Regions from separate parts of the Paenibacillus sp. SAF-068 genome, predicted to be linked through region 3. Evidence: riboswitches for the same ligand, from Rfam matches in the RefSeq annotation. Region 3 holds a riboswitch; each other region holds the start of a gene.
The links. Region 3 has a riboswitch for S-adenosylmethionine ahead of ACTHPG_RS21600 (methionine ABC transporter ATP-binding protein). Riboswitches for the same ligand answer to the same signal wherever they lie in the genome.
Positions count from the first base shown of each region.

Region 1: it holds a riboswitch for S-adenosylmethionine, as region 3 does, so the genes downstream of both, mmuP (S-methylmethionine permease) here and ACTHPG_RS21600 (methionine ABC transporter ATP-binding protein) in region 3, are expected to answer to the same signal.
Region 2: it holds a riboswitch for S-adenosylmethionine, as region 3 does, so the genes downstream of both, metA (homoserine O-acetyltransferase MetA) here and ACTHPG_RS21600 (methionine ABC transporter ATP-binding protein) in region 3, are expected to answer to the same signal.

Region 1 covers NZ_JBQCJX010000006.1:24,700-29,743, reverse strand. The annotation lists gene mmuM (homocysteine S-methyltransferase) at 1-918, opposite strand, end outside; gene mmuP (S-methylmethionine permease) at 896-2,308, opposite strand; SAM riboswitch class I at 2,400-2,502, opposite strand; gene ACTHPG_RS24160 (Ger(x)C family spore germination protein) at 2,577-3,779, opposite strand; gene ACTHPG_RS24155 (spore germination protein) at 3,776-4,876, opposite strand; gene ACTHPG_RS24150 (spore germination protein) at 4,909-5,044, opposite strand, start outside.
Region 2 covers NZ_JBQCJX010000001.1:919,159-924,202, forward strand. The annotation lists gene ACTHPG_RS04130 (ROK family protein) at 1-159, shown strand, start outside; gene ACTHPG_RS04135 (HRDC domain-containing protein) at 336-1,337, shown strand; gene corA (magnesium/cobalt transporter CorA) at 1,408-2,343, opposite strand; SAM riboswitch class I at 2,795-2,918, shown strand; gene metA (homoserine O-acetyltransferase MetA) at 3,155-4,072, shown strand; gene ACTHPG_RS04150 (PLP-dependent transferase) at 4,097-5,044, shown strand, end outside.
Region 3 covers NZ_JBQCJX010000004.1:65,453-70,496, reverse strand. The annotation lists gene ACTHPG_RS21610 (MetQ/NlpA family ABC transporter substrate-binding protein) at 1-691, opposite strand, end outside; gene ACTHPG_RS21605 (methionine ABC transporter permease) at 766-1,425, opposite strand; gene ACTHPG_RS21600 (methionine ABC transporter ATP-binding protein) at 1,426-2,460, opposite strand; SAM riboswitch class I at 2,586-2,728, opposite strand; gene ACTHPG_RS21595 (Cthe_2314 family HEPN domain-containing protein) at 2,868-3,584, opposite strand; gene ACTHPG_RS21590 (COX15/CtaA family protein) at 3,779-4,717, opposite strand.

The DNA of each region.
Region 1 (5,044 bases), on a different contig from region 3:
ACCCTGACCACTCCAGGTCTTCGTTGCTGCATCGTATACTTCTCCCGAGTTCGGATACACAATAACCGGTTTATCGCTGGCACGGCTCAAAATACTCACGGCTTCCGTCACCACTTCCATGGGAGCACAGTTCAGGCCAATTGCAGCAATCTGCGGCTCGGAACCAAACAATCGTGCACAGGTCTCAAGCGGTGTGCCTTCGCTGATTGCCGTCCCGTCTTTTAAGGAGAAAGATAGCCAGGCATACGCATGAGGAAACTCCTTTAATAAATCTACCAGCACCTGTGCTTCCTGCAAGGATGGAATCGTCTCAAAAGCCAGAATATCAGCGCCCGCTTCAAGCAACGCGGCCATCCGCGGACGATGGAATGCAGTCAATGTCTCATCTGTCACCCCGTAATGACCGATATACTCTGAACCATCAGCTAGATAAGCGCCATAGGGTCCAACGGATGCAGCAACCATCGGTCGTGGCCGAGCCAAGATCCCTGTTTCCGAGATATCAGACATTTGGCGTTCCGTGCCAGATACTAGATTGCCTTCCAGTTTGGCTTCCCTGTTTTCAACTCCGTTACCCTGCAATTCCGCCCATACGTCATCTCTCGCTTTTGCAGCCAGTTTAACCGTCTTGCCAATCAGGTCCAATGCATCCGGCTCTCCGATTCCTCTCTTGCGGAAGCCATCCACTGTCGCCTGATAACTGGATGTAATCGCACAGTCGGCTCCTGCTCGAAAATAATCCGTATGGACCTTAACAATAACATCCGGATTCTCAAGCAACACTCGGGCAGACCAGAGCGGATCATCCAGATCACATCCATGCTGTTCGAGTTCCGTCGCCAGCGCTCCATCCAGAATCATGACCGGATGTTTACGCAGAATCTGTTCTATGGGGTTAGTCTGTTGTGCTTGCGTCATGTACTTGTCCTCTTTTCTTATTCACACGTTCTGTCAGATAATAAGCTGCGTAACATACTGCGATAAACGGAACCCCGCAATACAGCGCAATTCGCTGTGTCGGGTCGAAGGCAATACCTATGCATGAAGCCAGGCATAATATAAATGAAACAATGGGTACCACTGGATACAGAGGTGTCCGGTAGACCAGATCTTTGACCGCATGTCCTTCCCGGATATATTGTCTGCGGAACATGTACTGGGAAGCGCTGATGCTCATCCATACGGCAACGACAGCCAGACCTGAGATGGAGACAAGAGTAATATATACCGTATCTGGCGCAACGATGCTGGACAGCAAAGCTAGCAGACCACCTACCATACTGATCAGAAGTGCATTAAGCGGTACCCCGCGTTTGGTCAGTTTGGCAAACCAGGGAGAGATCGTCTTTTTATCTGCCAGAGACCAGAGCATCCGCGACGAAGCATACAGACCTGAATTCGCAGCAGAGAGAATCGCCGTCAGAATAACAAAGTTCATGATATCTGCTGCATAAGGAACACCCACTCGCTCCATTACGGCTACAAACGGACTTTCCAATACACTGGCATCCGACATGGGCAGCAAGGCCGACAAGATCACAATCGTTCCGATGAAGAAAATAACCAAACGCCACAGTGTGGTATGAATAGCCTTGGGAATCGTCTTTTCCGGATTCTCCGTCTCCCCAGCGGCAATACCGATTAACTCAGTGCCTGAGAATGCAAAGTTTACAGCAAGCATGGTCATCAATATCGCTGTAGCCCCGTGAGGGAACCACCCGGATGCGGTAATATTCGACAGCAACGGAGCCGCTTCAGAGTCTGCCATCGGAATGAACCCAAACATGGCTGCACCACCGATAATAATGAATATTACGATGGTGACTACTTTGACAGATGAGAACCAGAATTCGGATTCTGCGAATAATTTCACCGTTAACGCATTGAACAGAAAGATCATCAGTGCAAAAAGCGCGCTCCATATCCATACGTTTACCGATGGGAACCAGCGCTGCATCAACAGACCGGCAGCCGTAAATTCAGAACCCAGTGCAACGGTCCAGGTTAACCAGTACAACCAAGCTACCGTGTAGCCTGTTGCTGGCCCGATATATTTGGCTGCATAACTATGAAATGCCCCCGTCTCCGGCATGTGAACAGACAGTTCACCAAGACAGAGCATGACCAGATATACCACGATGGCTCCGATCAGATAGGACAGAATGGTGCCCAGAGGCCCCGCCTGCTGGATCGTATAACCTGAGCTCAGGAATAATCCCGTTCCAATGACTCCGCCGAGAGAGAGCATGATCACATGCCGTGCCTGCATTTTCCGCTGAAAATGCCCTTTGTCATTGTTGTTCTCCATACTTGCTGCTCCCTACTTCTTCATCCAGAAAAACAAAAAAAGACCCACTCTGCCTAAAGAGTGCGCCGTTACTGACAAATAAAAACAAACGCTCCTATCTATCAGGCTGTTCACCCGCTGGAATTAGCACAGTATCCTTCAGATCTGTTGCTGAGGTTTCTAAGGGCCAGTCCCTCCACCTCTCTGGATAAGAAAATGATTTTTTATAAATATAGCGATTGATCATGAATGTGTCAATATTTAAATACCGTCGTGTTCACATTCCACGCTATTCCGTAGAAGACCCCGGATTGATGATGTTGGTCTTGACCTCATACGTGATGGGTACAGTGGCAAAGATTTCATCCCAGTTCCCTTTAACCTTCTTCCACGTTTTTGGATATTTAATACGGATGCTATCGCGGAAATCAGCAACATCAACTTTGTAGGTGTGCTGGAGCTTATACAGTAACTGTTTGATCTGTTGGTCGACCAGTTCAGCAAAATCCTTTTCCAATTCTTTCAGATATGCACCCTTTTCCTCCTCTTCCGGTGCTCGCCAATCCTCCATTAGCCATCCTTCAGACTCTGCCTTTACATGGAACGAGATATCATCGCCAATAACCTTGGGAATGATTTTGGTTTTCTTCTTCTTGATTTCATAAAGTACCGTGAATCCCTCCTTACTATATGTCTTTATAACACCACCTCGTTCTTTAGGCATAAGCCAGGACAGAGCTTCCACATCAGTTTGGCTGAGTTCCCCCAGAAATTTGGTTGTTTTTGCAGCAAATATGCTGCCTCCGGAGAACTTATCCTCGCCACTTGCATTCAGCACATTTTGGAGCAGGAAACTGGAACCGGACTGCATCTGTGCATCCAGTTTTGCCAGCGAAACGGGTTCCAGAATCTTGTTGGAAATGTATGAATTGTTCGTAATGCCTGTAAGGTAAAATGCAGGAATACGGGAAGGATCATCTGAGGTTAGTACATCAACCGCTCGCTGATGACTAATCAGTACGAGACAGTTTGGTCGAATATCGTTATCCCGGAGTACAAAATCGAGCAGTTGATCCAGTCCATACTTTTTGGCAATATCCTTGGAGATCACGATAACCTTTAGATGATGTCCAATGAGCGGACGATCTCGCCGCAAAGAAAACTGACGAAAAATCTGCAACATGGAATCTCCTGTAAGCCGCTCATTGGAATAAGACTCTTTTCCAGAAGAGGGTGAACCAGATTGTTGACTTTTTTGACTGCTCGAATTCCCAGGGGCAATCTGAACGGTTGCTGTGACATTGTTTTGTTTGGGATAATGCCCGCCCTGCTCTGAAATCTTCTTCTCGAATTCGGTCTCTTGTCCAACGTCAATTCCGAGACCTACATACAAACTCAGATCTTCTATCTCCCGACTGCTCCAGCAACCTGATACTATACACAGGATGAACAAAGCACAAGTTACTCGTAAGCACATGCGGAATGAAATCATGCGTGTTTGCCTCCTTTTTTGCGAATTATGCTAATAAGCAGCAATATCAGAGGTAATATCGCGAACAACACTACAGATGCGTTACCTAGCATATCGCCAAGTGCAAAAGTTTCAAATACAGTTTTAGGCATCATTGCCGTCAGATAAATGAATGGAAGCAGGGCATACATAATCCTGCGTATCTTCTTTGCCCGAAACAAATCCCGGATTCCTACAGAAGCACAGTAATGGGTAATGGCAAATGTCGAGAAAATTTGCATAATCCAGATCACCAGCAATAACGATTCGAATCGTTCAAATATCAGTCCCTGTATCTCAAAACTTCGGACAAGATCCAATGTTGGCCACGTTCTGGTCTTAATTCCATCCAAGGATAGACTGCCTACGACCATTACAACAGTGATCAGATATATCATTGTAGAGATAGTTAACCCCCATGTCATGGCCTTGTTGCTTTTCTTCGGATCTTGCATATATGCAGTAACGACTAACATGACTTCGTACCCGGTATACGAGAGTAGCGATGGTTTCAGCCCTTTGATCACAGGCATGATACCCTCACCCAATACGGGTCTGAGGTTACTAATCTCGAATAGCTGATTGCTGAGCAATATCTCCATGACGAATATAATTAAGGTAATCGGCAGGATAATCTCAAACACGCGAATAATGACCACAAGCCCACCGGAGATCATATAGATACCTATCCACATAAAAACCATCACAATAGCCCATGTAGGCGTACGCTCAAGCAGATACATCCCCGTGACATCGGCCATGACTCTAATTTCGAATGCTGCAATGATCATAAAATACAAAATTGTCGCACAACCCAGTATGTAGGCGATCCAGCGCCCGGTGATCTCCCGGGTAAACTGGAACACGGTTTTCTCAGGAAATCTGCGGCACAGGGTAACCAAAATCAGACCAATACCTGTGACAATGAGCCCAGACAGCAAGATGGAAATCCAGACATCCGGCGTTCCAACCGCTCTGCTAGTCGTTCGCGGTAACGTCAGAATGCCCGCGCCAAGCATGTAGTTGACGATGATGACAACGGCCTGTGTGGTGTTAATTTTTACTTGCGAGTCATTCACTTTGTTGTACCTCCAGACCTTCTGTGGATTGTCTACTTCTTGCGATCTGCATCTACCGGATTCGTCATCTCTGGACGTCTTCTCATCATGTTGAGTGGAGCACGAATGACAAAATCTTTCCAATCACTCAAGTGATATGGAACAGCTGGTGCGACATAAGGCACTCCA
Region 2 (5,044 bases), on a different contig from region 3:
CCGATGGTTCGTAGCAAGTTGCAGGAGCTGCTTGCAGGATACGTTCAGCATCCGGCACTTCAATCCGAGATTGACGAGTATGTTGTTTCACCAGGACTTGGTGACAATGCGGGACTGTGTGGTTCGCTGGCGCTTGCCAAATTGGCGTTGAATAAGTAGATCAATAAAGGATTGACGAATTTTACCATTGTGGTATGATATGGGCAACAGCATAGCACGGTTGATGAGGAAGCACCTCTCTTGCATGGATTTTGCAGGAGAGGTGCTTTTTGTGCTGCCTATAGGTAGCTTAACTAACACGTATATGCTGAAAAGTTATAGGGAGGGAACGGAAAATGGAAGTCATTTTCATGAACAGATTGTCCAGAATGTCAGATCAGAATGCAGAGTATGCACAACTATGGATTGGGGAAGAGGAAGATAGTTGGCAGCTGGGATGGAGTCGCTACGAGGAAGGAGATCGTGAGGACAACATCTGGTATGAAGGGACTTCTTGGGAGGAACTGCTTCATATTTACCGTCATCAGCTTGCGATACAGATGAGTGAAGGGTACCGACCGCAGTTGCAGGGGTTATTTCATGAGAATGATGATCTGAAGTCACGCAGTTATGGTGGACAGCGGCTGCATTGTTACAGTGAGTTATACGGCAATGAACAGTTATATACGGATCTGTGCACATGGCGCAGGAAGAGAGCCGTGTCTGACCGGAAGGCACCGTATTTTATTGCAACGAATCGTCTGCTGCGTTTGATCAGTGCCTTTGTTCCTCAAACGATGGATGAACTGATACAACTGCCGGGTGTCGGGGAGAGCAAAGCAACCGACTATGGTGCGGAATGGATGGAGATTACCAATGGATTGGAGCGTTCAACGACATTCCCGCTGGAATGGGTCTACACGGCGCTGAAGGAAGAAGAGTATGAGAGCTGGTTATATAAGCAGAGAGAGCAGAAGTACAAACAGGAACTTGATAAGTTCACCACGCGCAAGCAGGTGCTTGAAGGCATGAAGGAAGGGTATACGTTAGAGGAGATTGTTCATCGATCCGGACTATCCCGACGAGAGTTGATTGAGTTGTTAGAGGCACTGGATCTCGAAGGGTATGACACCGATTGTCTTCTTGATGTGGAGCTGGCGGTGATGCCAGAGAACGAACAAGAAGCTGTATGGAGTGCGTATGAGGAGCTGGGAGATACGTTCCTGAAGCCAGTATTACATAAGGTGTATGGAGGAGAGAAGCCCGACGGAGGAAGTCTGGAGCAGGTCTATGAAAGACTGCGCATGATTCGAATTCGGTTTCGTAGGCATGCAGAGACAGAGCGGAACGTAGGTTAGTTGTAGGATATTAAAAAAGACGAGGCGGATCTCCAAGTGGAGCGCTTCGTCTTTGTTATTTCACAAGAGTTCATACCCAGTCTTTTTTGCGGAAAATGAAGAACATGCTCAGGCCCAGTGTAACCATCAGGCCAATCACAACAAAATAGCTGTATTTCCAGTTAAGCTCAGGCATATTCGTAAAGTTCATGCCGTATATACCGGTTATGACCGTCAGCGGCATGAAGACCGTTGTAATGGCGGTAAACACACGCATGATCTCATTCGCCCGGTTCGCAATACTGGATTGGTAGGCTTCTCGCAAGTTGCCCATCAGGTCCCGATACGTCTCAAAGGTCTCCGATATTTTTACAGCATTCTCATAGATGTCACTGAAATACTTTTGCAGTTGATCATCAATAAGACGCAGATCTTTTTTGTTCAGTGTATTAATGACCTCTTTCTGAGGTCCAAGCACTTTTTTCAACCATAGAATCTCACTGCGCAGCCCGATAATTTCATTCAGATGAGATTTTTTGGTATGCATCAGAATGTCTTCCTCAAGCTTCTCGATTCGAGCTTCAATCCGGTCACCTACGGTGAAATAATTATCAACGATCAAGTCAACCAGCAAATACAACAGCCGGTCCGGTGTGCTGATTTCCTGTTCCCACAGGATTGGTTTCAGTGTGCGCAATTCGCTGACCTTCTGCTTCGTAACACTAATGATAAAATGTCTGCCGAGAAACAGGTTGACTGCACGCAGAAATATCTCTTCATCATCGAAACGAATGCTGTTAATCACAATAAAATAATGGTTCTCATAAATTTCAATCTTCGGACGTTGTTCTTCGTCACTAAGACAGTCTTCCACAGCCAGATCATGCATCAAGAACAGCGGCTGAAGTACCGCCAAATCGTCTACGTCTGCATCAATCCAGTAAAATCCTTCCGCTGGTGGAGTCAGCGCCTGCTGAATGTCGTCCACCGGAATAAATACACCGTTGTTTACCAACCGGATTTTCATCGTTAATCTACTCCTTCTGCACCCGCCAAGTTGGCGGATATTATCATTATGGGCGCAAAAAGAACAAATCAGCCGGTCGGCAGCGGAGCCTGGAGATCAGGGCTGCGTTCAATATATGATCAAACGGAAGTCACGTCCCGCTGCCGGCATGCTGATGTCAATTCTCTATGCAGTTTGTCGGAATTCGGCTGCCAGTCAGGCCTCGGGTCGCCATCCATTTAATATGTCACCTCTCACATAAGGGTTTATAACACCTTGTTTAGTATACCGCTGGTACAAGGTGCTTTCAAGCGCAAAAATGTGTCTATTTCGCGCCCTGAGGCAGTGTATGACAACGGATGATGAACGGTTCCGATCTGGACAGCAGACATGGAACTGCAACTTGACGTGAGGGCATTAATGTAATAAAGTAGACGGTGAACCATATTAAATTACAATCTAATACAGCGAAATCTTATCAAGAGTAGGTGGAGGGACTGGCCCGATGAAACCCGGCAACCGGCGGTATACCGCACGGTGCTAATTCTTGCAGCGACCAAGTGTCAAGTGGCACTGTTGTAACTGAGAGATGAGAGAGGCGCATATCTATTTACATATGACCTTTCTCGAAATCCGAGGAAGGTCTTTGTCATATGCCCCGACTTCTCAGCAGTGATTTTCGCTAAGGAACTTGAGGTTGTATGTAACGTTGGATGGAAGAGCAATTCAATGTTTTTTACAAGCTCAAGGCAGTCTATAACTGTATTGATGTGAAGACATCAAACCAGCGTTAGCTGCATCTATCTATGCACAAGGAGGAGTTAGACTTACCATGCCAATCAAAATACCCGATACGCTACCCGCAAAAGAAGTACTTGAAGGAGAGAATATCTTCGTCATGGATGAAACTTCTGCCTATCAGCAGGATATTCGTCCGCTCCGTATCGCTATATTAAACCTGATGCCTACAAAGGAAACGACCGAAACACAATTGCTTCGTCTGGTCGGAAACACGCCCATCCAGGTGGATGTTGTTCTCGTACATCCCAAGTCTCACACATCGAAGAATACATCTCAGGAATATCTGGATTTGTTTTATAAAACCTTCGATGAGATTGAGCATCGCCGTTTCGATGGCATGATCATTACCGGTGCCCCTGTGGAACAGATGGATTTCGAAGACGTGAACTATTGGAATGAAATCCAGGAGATCTTCGAATGGACCAAAACCAATGTGACTTCGACCCTTCACATATGTTGGGCTTCCCAGGCAGGTTTATACCATCATTTTAACGTACCCAAAGTTGCACTTGATGAGAAATGTTTTGGCGTTTTCCCGCACACCATCAATAAACCACATGTTCCATTGTTGCGTGGATTCGATGAAGTATTCAACGTTCCACATTCCCGTCATACGGAAGTGAAACGAGAAGATATTGAAAAGAATGAGAATTTAGAGATTTTGGCTGAATCCGAGGAAGCGGGTATTTTCCTGGTTGCTACCAAAGACGGCAAACAAATTTTCGCCACAGGACATGCCGAGTATGACCCGTTCTCATTAAAGTGGGAGTATGATCGGGATGCAGCCAAAGGGTTGGATATCGCACTACCTAGACATTATTATCCGAACGACGACCCATCCCGTGTGCCACCAGCTACTTGGCGCGCTCATGCCAACTTATTATTCTCTAACTGGCTCAATTACTATGTGTATCAAGAGACACCTTACGATATTGGCCCGCAAATCTAATCGAGATTACAGGAGGATGCAGCAATGGAAGACAACAACAAGTTGAAAATCGAAAGCCGCTTAGCACAAATTGGGTCCATCAATGAACCGGTAACAGGCGCCATTAACTTTCCGATCTATCAATCCACTGCGTTTCGCCACCCGAAGCTTGGACAAAGCACGGGGTTTGATTACATTCGTACGACGAACCCAACCCGTAAAGTATTGGAAGAAGCAGCCGCGGCGCTGGAGTCCGGTGATGCAGGCTTTGCGTGTAGTTCGGGTATGGCCGCACTGCAAACGATCTTTGCCATGTTTGGTCAAGGGGATCATCTGATTGTATCGCTGGATCTGTACGGTGGAACCTATCGTCTGCTTGAACGCATCCTGTCTCGTTTCGGTGTAACGGCCAGTTATGTGGACACGAATGACCTTGCAGCACTGGAGAAGGTTCGTCAGCCGAATACCAAAGCTGTATTTATTGAGACACCAACCAATCCACTGATGATGATCACCGATGTGGAAGCCGTTGCTTCCTGGGCGAAAAGTTACAACCTGTTGACCATTGTTGACAACACGTTGTTGACTCCATTTTTCCAACGTCCGATTGAACTGGGTGCCGATATCATCATTCATAGCGCTACCAAATATCTGGGCGGACACAATGATGTGCTGGCTGGACTAATTATTACCAAGGGTGAGGCACTGTCTGCAGAGATGGCATTCCTGCATAATTCCATTGGAGCGGTTTTGTCTCCGAGTGACTCCTACCAGTTGATGAAAGGTATGAAAACGCTGGCTCTTCGTATGGAACGTCATGAGTACAACGCACTTACCATTGCCAAATGTTTGCTTGAGCATCCAGCGGTGGGTGAAGTCTATCATCCAGGTCTGTCGGATCATCCGGGGTATGAAGTTCAGAATAAACAATCCACGGGAAACACAGGTATCTTCTCTTTCAAAGTGAAGGATGCACGTTATGTGGAACCATTG
Region 3 (5,044 bases):
CTTGCAGATCTTCGATCAGCAACGCATCATTCGCCGGATTCAGGTTCGCTTCAAGCGCATAGTTAGCGTTGATGAATACCAGATCCGCTTCATCCAATTGACGAGGCATCATGGCTGCATCCAGCTCGATGATATCCAGGTTCTTCGGATTGGCTGTGATATCTTGAATCGTAGATGTGATATTCGTGTTGTCTTTCAGCGTAATGATGCCTTCCTTCGCCAGCAACAACAGAGCACGTCCCCCATTGGATGGGTCATTTGGAATGGCTACTTTTGCACCGTCAGCCAATTCATCCAAAGACTTAATCTTTTTGGAGTATCCGCCAAAAGGTTCAACATGAACAGGAGTTACAGCAACGAGGTTGAATCCACGTTCCTTATTCTCTGTATCCAGGTAAGGCTGGTGCTGGAAGAAGTTTGCATCCAATTTTTTATCAGCAAGTTGCTGGTTGGGTTGAACATAGTCATTAAACGTAACAACTTGCAAACGAATCCCTTGTGCTTCCAGTTCAGGCTTGATGCTTTCCAGAATCTCTGCGTGTGGTGTAGGTGAAGCTCCAACTTTCAATTCAACCGTACGCGGTGCACCTGCTGAATTATCTGCGCCGCTATCAGCGTCCTTGTTGTTACCGCAAGCTGCGAGAACCGCAATCAGCATAAGGCTAAGTAGAGCGAAAGACCATTTTTTCATGTGTAAAACCCCTTCTCTAATCATTTTTTCATGTGGCATCCGCATCAATGCATAACCATCATGTTATCTATGTGTTATTTCCTGGTGAAAAATGTAACCAAGCGATCTCCAGCCATCTGGAGAATTTGCACGAGAATAATCATCGATACTACGGATATAATCATGATTTCATTTTGATAACGATAATACCCATAATTAATTGCCAGCGTTCCCAGACCTCCACCACCAACCATGCCCGCCATTGCCGTATAAGAGACTAGCGTAACGATGGTGATTGTTATCCCGGCGAGCAAACCAGGCAGTGCCTCAGGCAGCAATACCCGCCTTACAATCTGTCCGGTGGATGCCCCCATCGATTGAGCCGCTTCAATTACCCCCCGATCAACTTCTCGCAACGTCGTCTCCACCAATCGAGCAAAGTAAGGAGCTGCAGAAATAACCAAAGGAGGTATTACGCCGAGAACCCCCGTAGCTGTACCGACCAGTATACGAGTGAATGGAATAAGAGCAACAATCAATATGATAAATGGTACCGAGCGCAAAATATTAACAATCAGGGATAGTATCGTGTAGAATGTCCGTGCCTTGATCGAAGCAGATCGGGCTGTCATGAACAGCAGAACTCCAAGCGGTAAACCAAAGATAACGGTGAACAGGCCTGATACACCCAGAATTTGCAGTGTCTCAATGGAAGCTTTACCAACCTCTTCCCAACGAACGGTTGAAAAATCCATCTAACGTAGCACCTCCACATCAAGTCCCTCAGCGGTTAATTCGGATATCGTCCGATCAATTGCTTTGGAATCACCCTCGAACCGAACGGTCAGCTGACCATAAGGAACCTGTTTAATCGTAGAGATCGTCCCTTGCAGGATGGCAAAATCCACACCCGTCTTACGAACCGTCCTGGACAAAATCGCTTCATACGTTTTGTTCCCCAGAAAGGATATCTTCACAAGTTTGGAAGCAACCCCTATCTGCAGTTCAACGCCTGCATTCGCCAGAGCGGTCTCTTCCAGAGCCAGTCCTGCTTCATGGTCACGCATCATGAAGTCCCGCGTAATGGCATGCTGCGGCTTCAGGAACACTTCCGTTACAGGTCCCTGCTCCACAATGCCGCCTTGATGAATGACAGCCACCTTGTCACAGATGTTCTGAATGACATGCATTTCATGTGTAATCAGCACAATCGTAAGGTTGTACTTTTCGTTAATGTCGAGCAATAACTTCAGGATTGAATTTGTCGTCTGCGGATCAAGTGCTGAAGTAGCCTCATCACAGAGAAGTACATTCGGATCACTCGCAAGTGCTCTCGCAATCCCTACACGTTGTTTTTGTCCACCCGATAGTTGAGCTGGATATTTGTTGCTGTGATTCTCCAGACCGACCAGATTGAGCATTTCCTTCACTTTGCGATCAATGGCATCCTTGGGCGTATTCACAAGCTTTAGTGGAAAAGCCACATTGTCATATACCGTTGCCGAGGATAACAGATTAAAATGTTGGAAAATCATCCCGATTTTGCGTCTCTGTTGCTGCAACTCGGTTTTGCTCAGCTCTGTCAGGTTGATCCCATCAACCCATACTTCGCCCTCCGTAGGCCTTTCCAGCAAATTAATACAGCGAATCAATGTACTCTTACCCGCTCCGGAATGGCCAATCACGCCGTAGATTTCACCCTTTTGGATGTTCAAATTCAGCTCGGATAACGCAGTTGTAGCTTTTTTTCCTTTGCCGTACGTTTTCGTTAAACCTTTTAATTCAATCAATCGCACTTGCCCCTTTCCAACCACCTACATGTATCTTTACCCGATCTAAAGGAAAACTCCCCTTAAAGTACAAAAAAGAGCCCTTTGCAGATACAAAGAGGGCTCTTCACGTGAAAGAATATACCTTCTCATCTGCCAAAATCGTGCCTTGCACCATTTTGTAGGAATTAGCACCTAACATCTATAACGAATGATACATGTATCATGTCGGTTACAAATCGGTTGCCGGGCTTCATCGGGCCTGTCCCTCCGCCGCTCTCGATAAGAAATATGTTGTTGTAGGATTTTATAAGTTCATGTAGTTTATGCTTTATAATGTGAACGTATCTTTAGAGTTATCGGTTCAATCTTCGTCAAAATTATAACTTTCTAATTGAGACTCAGTATATTCCAAGTATTCCGATTTGTCAAAGGGAATTATTTCTTTTCCATATATCATTGATATAACGATAAGAGGTTGTTAACGTTTCACAGACCATATCCACGCCTTGACGCATTTCCTGCACATGCTGATTCAGATCCTCCAACTTCACTTTACCCTGCAACGTCTGGTGAAGCTGCCATAGGTCATCGTGCATTTCCGAGTTCATGTAGTGAATCTCCATATTACGTCGTTTACGCAGCTTGCTCATCGGCTCCCGATAGGAATCCTTGATCTGAATCAATCGCAATGCAAGCTCATGATGCTCTCTTGCATAATCAAACTGCCTTAACACCGTAAAATAAGAAAAATGCGCTTTTGTATTTGAGGTATTCAACTGGAATATTTCATTTAATACGGTGCCGACTTTATCCAGAATGGCAAAGCAGCGAATGAAGCCATCTTTGTAGAAATACACATACCGTGCATACTCGGCTTTTTCAGCAGGCGTCATGTCGTCCGTTGAGCCTGCAACGACCTTTTTGCGAAAATGAGCAGCAGCGAAGCAGCTTTGCTCCAGTTCATCCAGTGAGGAGATGAGTCCCTGAGTCCACACATACAATTTCCGATAGTCGTGCGTGGGATCATGGTCTACATGCATTTGTCGCTGAAATAGCTCAAGCGTATGCGCCATTGCGTCCATCGCTTCCTTCAATTTACCTTCATTGACACGCGGTTTTTCCCCCAGCAACGTTCGCAGCATATACAACCTCCTCTTTTCCAATTCAACAAGAATTCATCACCGTAACACTTCATCCATTCCGTGTAATTGCTGCTTGCCATAGGTTGCCCTGATCCCCCTGACATCAAACAAAGTCCACCTGTCCAATGATGTACATCACTGGATGGTGGACTTTCTATTTAGTTCAAGTACTTTTAAAATGAATGAATCTATATCTAAAACCGATTAACCGGGCGATACAGCTTGTACACCAGGAAACTCATATACGTCAAAACTCCGAACAATATGGCGATATCCAGCATATGAGCAAGAGCTACGAACATGTATACTTCCGGACGGTTCATTGTCACCATCATGAAAATACCAATAACGACTTGCATCAGGATGAGAACAACGGATACCACGCCAAGGGTACGCATTTCCTTGTTGTCCGGATGATTACGGTAGGCGAAGTGACCCAAGATTGCAATAACAATCACGAGCGACGCAGCAGCTGCACGGTGAGCAAAAGCAACAGCTACACCACCCGATAGTTCAGGAATAATCTGCCCGTTACAGAGCGGAAATCCGGAACATCCCCCGGCAGAATCCGTATGGCTTACAAATGCGCCTGTGTATACCACGAGATAGGTGTAAATGGTGGAGAACCAGACCAGATTCCTGAATTTTTTACTAACCCGAGGGTATTTATTCAGGCGCTCCAACCCACCATCTTTTGCCTCCTGCCTTATGCCCAGCGCCATCATTAGGGAACTGGCAAAAGCAATCAGTGCAAAGCCGAAATGCAGTGCCATGACTGCTGACGATTGGGAGAAGACGACGGCAAAAGCCCCCATGATACCCTGGACGATCACAAATACCAAGGTTAAGAAAGAAAACAATTGCAGGTCACGGCGTGACTTGCCGAACCGCAGAAAAGCAACAAACGAGGCAATGGACAGCAATCCAGCCAGTGCGCTTACAGCACGGTGGGAATATTCAATGAGTGAAGCCACAGTATGTGCAGGAACGAGTTTTCCGTTACATAAAGGCCATTCTGTTCCGCAGCCAAGGCCCGACTCCGTTTTGGTTACGATGCCTCCACCGAAAGTGGCCAGAAACATGACAAGACAGGTTAATACGGTTAACCATTTAAACAAAGTTAAGTGTTTCAAATTTTTCTCACCCGCTGTTGGTTTAAGATGGCGAAGAATAGTCTCCGCTTGTTTCGGTACTTTGACACTTATTTCACAACTAAATTCATTATACCGGATAAATTGTTCATTGACGCCCGCGCTTTGTGACAAAATGTTAACGTCTGGTGAAATAATGACCCGCAGGTCATTGAGAATATGTACATACATATTTCTGACTTAGAACATGGCGAACACACAAACGCCATTTCCCTATTTCAAGAGAAATGGCGTTCTTTTTATTATACCCTTTTACAACATGAACCTGTCATACTTTTATATAAGTTCAATGAAACATTTACACAATAA